3 regions of the Chryseobacterium sp. WG23 genome follow, and region 3 is predicted to be linked to each of the others. Evidence: riboswitches for the same ligand, from Rfam matches in the RefSeq annotation. Region 3 holds a riboswitch; each other region holds the start of a gene.

Region 1 (2,273 bases), on a different contig from region 3:
CTACTACTCCTAATGACAGGCTTAGGTTTTCAGGAACAGCATGTAAAATATCTGCCAGCTGCTCAGGATTTCTCACCAGGTCTATATGCAGAACGTCTGCAGGAAGTGACACAGCAAGAGATGCATTGTCTTTCAATCCATCGAAATAGGTCGCAACGATGAATTTTAGCAGTGGGAATTGTTTTCTAAGTTCCCGGTAAACGTACTGGTAGGTTTCTTTTGCTTTCTCTGTTATATCTAAAGTTAAAAACGGCTCATCAAACTGAATCCATTGAGCACCCTGATCCTGAAGTTTTGTTAAGATTTCAGTGTATACCGGAAGAAGGTTTTTGGCAAGATCCAGTTTATCAAATCCCTCTTCTTTTTCCTTTCCTAAAAGAAGATAAGAAACAAGTCCGATGAGTACCGGCTTGGCATTAATTCCTGCTTGTTTAGCTCCCGCAAACTCGTTGAATATTTTGTCGGAAGTCAGTGTAAACTGCTGATTTTTATAAAATTCAGGAACAATATAATGATAATTGGTATCAAACCATTTTGTCATTTCCATGGCCGTGATATCCAGCCCGTCTTTCTGGTATCCTCTGGCCATCGCAAAGTACAGATCCAGCTCTGAATTATTTTTTTTAAGGGCTACTTCATGATAACGTACCGGAATAGCACCTACAATTAAGCTCATATCCAGTACCTGATCATAATAGGAAAAATCATTACATGGAATAAGGTCTATCCCTGCCTCCTTCTGAATATTCCAATTGTGATTGCAGATATTCCTTCCTGTAGTAAGAAGTTCTTCCAAAAGGATTTTGCCTGACCAATATTGCTCGCAGGCTTTTTTGAGTTCTCTTTTGCTACCAATTCGCGGATAGCCAAGAATGTGCGTTTGCATTTTTTTTAAACTTTTAATTAAACTTATTTTTAAAAGCTCTTTGAATGCTTCGTAATGCTTTTGCCGGTAAGATTTTTTTGGGAAATAATGCATACCTGACAGTTCCGTTTTACTCTTGGAAAAACGTACTAAAAAGTATATCATCTGTATGACCCAAAGCTTCAGACCGCGAAAGCATTGTCAATTCAGTAAAGGCAGGTCTCCTGACTTGTAACAGTTTCTGTCGTCCTTCCCGCTTAGGCAGTGGATCACAAGGACAGAACCCTTTGGTATGTTACTTACAGTTGCGCGACAGCTCGTGATTTGCACACGATTCCCTATTAATTTACCTTACGTAAAACCTCTCCTGTTTGATGAAGTATCTGTAAAGAACTATTCTTATCAATTACATTTTCTATCTGTGCTAATAAAAGATTTTAATTTTGTGTAAATTTACAAATACAGAATAAACGAATAATAATTAGTTTTAAATAAAGTAAATAAATCTGTATGATTTTATTTTAAAAGAATATAATTCTGTAATTTTGAATAAAATTAATACTAAAAAGAATAATATCCTGTGGAACATCTTGATACCAAAGATATACAGCTGCTGAGACTGCTTCAGAAAAATGCAAAACTTACCGTTAAGGAGCTTGCCAAAGAAATTAATCTTTCCCCTTCTCCTGTTTTTGAAAGGGTGAAACGTCTGGAACAGGAAGGCTATGTGAAAAAATATGCTGCGGTTCTTGATCCGGATAAACTTAACCGGGGTTTTACCGTTTTCTGCCAGATCAAGCTGAAAATTCATGACCGTTCTGTAGGCTATGATTTCGTTAATGAAATTCTGGAAATAGAAGAAGTGGCAGAATGTTATAATATTTCCGGAGATTTTGATTTCCTGCTGAAAGTTCAGGTCCGGGATATGAAACATTATCAGGATTTTGTATTCAATACACTGGGTTCTGTAGATTCTATCGGAAGTACGCACAGTACGTTTGTAATGGCAGAAGTAAAAAATACCCATGGCTTAACAATCTGATATTTTTGAGTACAATTTTGAGTACAATCGTTTTTAGCGGGTAACAGGTATTTGGAGAAAATAAAGGAATAAATGGGTGAATTCCTGTTGTTTCAGGAGAAAAAGAAATAAAAATAAGACAGAAACAGTTTATTAAAATTGTTTCTGTCTAGGCTCCTTATAAAGGTGAAATGTACACTTCTATTTTAGTGCCGTCATAATTAAAGGTTCCGTCTGAATTTCTTTTACCTAAGAAAACCCAGTCCATATCTACGGGAACAGACCATGCTGATCCTAATGAGAATCCGTTTACAGATCGGATTTCGTTACCATTTCCTGTAGTAATTGCTGAATGAAACCATGTTTTGTCGATAAGTCTGTAGAAGC
Region 2 (2,273 bases), on a different contig from region 3:
GGTTACTCCATTCAAACTGGTAGGAAGTTTCCGGTTTTAAATTCAGATTTCCTCCCGGTGTCCAGTAGAGGTCATTAAATGAAGGAGCTCTGAAGTTTCTTGAAACACTTAGCCCTACATCATACCATTGGGTGGCATTCCATTTTCCTGAAAAAGAAAATAAGACCGGTGATTTAAAGTCTTCTACAAAATCTTTCTTGATTCCGGCTTCAAACCGTAAGTCTTTGATAGGAAAATAACGAAGTAATCCGGCAATAGACCCGGCATTTCTGCTGATATCACCTATTTTTGAGCTTCCCTCTCCCTTACCTTTATTCACTTGAAATTCTCCGATAATATTGATATTCCATTTTGAATTGAGGAAGTAATTGAAATCATTTTTCAAAATATAATTCTTTCCGGCACCTCCACTGGTTTCCGGTTCTGCAATATCTCCAAAATACTGAAAATTTTCCTCAGTATAGGCTGCTTTAAATGAATTGCTGAAACGCGTGGTATTCCAATCCCAGGCCATCAGGTTTCTGAAATTCTGGGTATGATACTTTGTCTTGGTTTCCAGATCACCAAAACGAACAGGATAATGCTGTTTTCCGTTAAAAGTCTCTGATATCCATGAGATCTGATGATGGGGAGCAATTTTATAAGCTACTGCTATATTGAAATTGGTATTGTAATACTTTCCGTTGTCATTCGTATACTTCTTTCCGCCCGCTTCTTCTACTTCATAATCATTCTGGCTTATAGAATGGCTTCCGGAAACTTTAAAGCTGAACTTATCATTGCTGTAAGAACCTTTAACAACATTATTATAAGTATTAAAAGATGCAAATTCTGAAAACAGAGCAGCATGGAAACCTTTATTAAAATCAAGGCTGCTATTCAAATGAATACTTCCCCCAATGGCGCCACTGCCATAAATAACACTACCTCCACCAGGTTTAATTCCGATCTGGTCATATCCAAACAAAGCCATATTATTGATATCTCCCTGTCCTAAAAAACTGGAGTTAATATTAATTCCATTCCATACAAAAGCAGTCTGCTGGGCGGTAGTTCCCCTGAAAGAAGGTGAAGAAACGGCACCACGCCCATTTTCTTTGATATACACAGGAGATTGAAATCTCAGTAATTCGGAAAGGTTGGCAGAATTTTTTTCAGCATCTTCATTGGTAATATTCGTTACATGATGAAAGAGCTTTACTTTGTTTATCTGGCTGTCGAATACATAAATAGTATCTAAGGCCTTCTCTTGTCCAAAAAGAAAGCAGCCATAAGACGAAAAAAGCAGTACTAAAGATCTTTTTATATCCATACTAATTTACTCTTCCTCCGAAAGCAATATATATTTTGATTATTATTCTGGCAGGTCTCCTGACTTTCGCCTTCTGTACCTTCCCGTTTTTACACAGTGGTTTTTTACAGAAACTTTTGTTGCGATTTACAGTTGCGGGGACAGTCCGGGAGTTCCACCCGATTCCCTTTTCATTCCAATATATTGGAAACCATAATTTTTGCAAAGATAGCTTTTTAAATGTATTAGACAAAAAGTGAAATAACAGGTAAAAAATTACGTCTTATTCATAAGTATTAGAAAATCCTGTACAGCAACCGGCCTTGATGAATACTATAAAAATAAAAGCTGCCTCCAATAGTTGAAAGCAGCCATTTATATATACTGATGTTGTTTGATTATTTCCCCATCACTTCTGTAATCGGATTTCCAACATTTCCACTTGGAAACTGGATTTTCAATAAAGAAGAAACCGTAGGTGCAATATCTGTCATGTGGTATTCTTTATTGCTTTCTCCCTGCTGAACTCCCCAACCCATAAAAATCAATGGAATATGGGAATCATAAGAGTTCCAAACACTGTGTGTAGTTCCTGTTTTAGAATAAGGAGGAAGCATAGAGTCATGAGAAATCAACTGGATATCTCCGCTTCTCTGTCTGTTGATCCCATTGATAATTCTTTGTTTGATAGGCTCCGGAATACTGGCTTCCTGAACTCTGTCTACAGAAACAGCATATAAAACAGTAGGATCTTTTTCAAGTTCTTTTACCGCAAAATTTCTCACATCATCCAGCTCAAGTTTAGTATCTGCCAATACTTTTCTGTCAAAATACACCTGATAATTATCTATAGCATTGATCAGGTTATCAGCACCAAATTTTTCTTTCAGTTTCTGATTAAGATTTTTTTCCATGCCTTCTCCAAAAAAGCCTGTAGTAATTTTATGCTCTTTAAGGAATCCTACAGAATGAGCCCCTCCGT
Region 3 (2,273 bases):
ATTTCTACCCCTTCTGCACTATAATGAACGATATGCGGACCATATTCATCAGAAACCCAGAATGTTCCATCCGGAGCTGCCACAATACTTTCACTGTCCAGACCATATGTATCTGTTCCTAACATATTTCCTGAAGCATCATAGGCTACTTCACCGGTACTTCCCATTCCTATAGGATTTGGAAGTCCTGTGATAGGCTGGCCTGAAGGGTTTTTAAGTTTAATATATTGAATGACCTCGATATTACCTTCTGCATTGATTTTAAAATGCATAATCGTTGGGGTAAAATTAGGGACAAGAAATTTTTTACCGCTTAAGTAATCTGTATTCGGACCACGGTCTGTAATGACATAAAATTCTCCTTTTCTTGTAGGATGTGCCGCTGCTCCGGATCCAAATCCTCCGTTGATCACATCTACTCCATTGATAGTAGCCAATTTTGAAAAAGCAAATTCCTGCGGAAGCTTAGAATAATTAATCTCCTGGTTACTGGTGATGTCATCATCTTTACAGGATGCCAGCGCCATTAACACAAATGCGGATAGTAGCAGTCTTTTCATATTCTCTTTTATGGCTGCGAAAATATAAATTGATTGTAAACTGATCTTGAATATAATGATAATTGTATTTTAACAATGGAGCCATGAAAATGAATTTAATATAAACAGTAAAACTTTTGGTTTAAATCCGAAAACCTAACAACATCTTCAATTTGATTATCAATTCAAAAAAACATAGCATTAAAAACCATTCAGCTTCAGGGAAAATATAAAAACTAAAAGATAATTCACAAAACAGGACTCAAAAATTTATATGATATATTTGCGGCGTTTTAAGGTTGAACACTGTTCATTAATAGGGAATCAAGTGAGAATAAAATTTAATTCTTGAGCTGTACCCGCAACTGTAAGCTGTTTTACTTATAGCAAAATACAACCACTGGATACTGATCCGGGAAGGTGTGCTATAGGATGCAAGCCAGGAGACCTGCCTTATCCATTGTCACTTCAGGATCGTGATTATTGTCACTTTTCTTAAGTAAGTTTCGGGAATAAAACTTTAATTTAATTATATCATGAGAAAAATCTATTTTTTTTTCTTACTGCTTTTTATGCAGTTTTTGTCTGCCCAATTTACAGAGAACGACATTAAGTTTTGGGTAGGAACAGGTTCAAAGAAAGCCTATTTCATTGCAGATTTTAACGATAATAATTCTCTTGCTTCTTATGCATGGGGGTACCGTTTTGATGCGGATGGTTTACTGATGGAAGACATGATCAACGCTATTGTAGCTGCAGAACCTCAAATGGAGATTGATATTCCTTCAGGTTTTCTTCAAAGCTTTCATTATAATCATCATACGCCGGATATTGATGACAGCTGGATCCCATGGTCCGGAGCCAGCGCAGGAAATATGACATGGAACAACGGCCCGGGTTATACACCTCTGACTGATGGAAAATGGTACGGAATTACTTATGGAATTGATGATGCTGACACTCCGCCTTCTACACCTGTTGCGGCATACAGCTCACAATGGTATGTTCCCTCTCAGATTACCAACTGGATAGGAACAGGAAGTAATAAAAGCCTGGTAGTGGTTGATTTTGGAACCAATCAGTCAAACGGAAATGCAGATTCTTTTGTGTTTGGAATTAAATATAACGGAAGCATCACAGCCGAGCAGGCCTTACAGCTGATCCGGTCTCAAGCCTCTTATTTTAATTTCACCTCATCAAACAGCCAGATTTCTGCTCTTTCATTGAATAATTTTACAGGAAACGCCACAGTGGCAGACAGCTGGAAATTATATAAAGGAAAAGACCTCTCAAGCTGGCAAAAGAAGTCTGACCTTTCCCAGATTCAGTTAGCCAACAATGACTGGATGGGTATAAGTTTCGGACAGAGAAGACCATTTACCCCTACGGAAGCAGCCGATTCTATGCTGGGAGTTTCTTCTGTCACAAAGAAAAAATTCAGTATTCATCCTAATCCTGCAAATGATTTTATCCAGATCGAATCCATTGAAAAATATAAAGAAATAAATATCTACTCTTCTTTAGGCCAAAAAGTAATCACTTCCCAAGCCACAAAAATTGATATTCATTCTTTGAATTCAGGTGTTTATTTTGTTGAGATAAAGACAGCAGATACTTCAACCATCCATAAGATCATCAAGAAGTAGAACATCCTATGTGAAATGCTTTTTTCATACAATGATAAAACAAAAAAACGCACCGTATTGGTGCGTTTTTTCCGATTTCCAGCATCGA

Evidence for each region. Region 3 has a riboswitch for cobalamin ahead of MP477_RS11060 (T9SS type A sorting domain-containing protein). Riboswitches for the same ligand answer to the same signal wherever they lie in the genome.
Region 1: linked by a shared signal. The riboswitch ahead of metE (5-methyltetrahydropteroyltriglutamate--homocysteine S-methyltransferase) and the one ahead of MP477_RS11060 (T9SS type A sorting domain-containing protein) in region 3 are both predicted to bind cobalamin.
Region 2: linked by a shared signal. The riboswitch ahead of MP477_RS19615 (TonB-dependent siderophore receptor) and the one ahead of MP477_RS11060 (T9SS type A sorting domain-containing protein) in region 3 are both predicted to bind cobalamin.

The regions. Positions count from the first base shown of each region.
Region 1 covers NZ_JALCZE010000001.1:194,030-196,302, reverse strand. Annotated here, with positions in the region: gene metE (5-methyltetrahydropteroyltriglutamate--homocysteine S-methyltransferase) at 1-886, opposite strand, end outside; cobalamin riboswitch at 1,062-1,246, opposite strand; gene MP477_RS00890 (Lrp/AsnC family transcriptional regulator) at 1,446-1,907, shown strand; gene MP477_RS00885 (hypothetical protein) at 2,065-2,273, opposite strand, start outside.
Region 2 covers NZ_JALCZE010000014.1:39,586-41,858, forward strand. Annotated here, with positions in the region: gene MP477_RS19615 (TonB-dependent siderophore receptor) at 1-1,312, opposite strand, end outside; cobalamin riboswitch at 1,344-1,522, opposite strand; gene pafA (alkaline phosphatase PafA) at 1,690-2,273, opposite strand, start outside.
Region 3 covers NZ_JALCZE010000006.1:161,526-163,798, reverse strand. Annotated here, with positions in the region: gene MP477_RS11065 (esterase-like activity of phytase family protein) at 1-560, opposite strand, end outside; cobalamin riboswitch at 819-1,010, shown strand; gene MP477_RS11060 (T9SS type A sorting domain-containing protein) at 1,112-2,185, shown strand.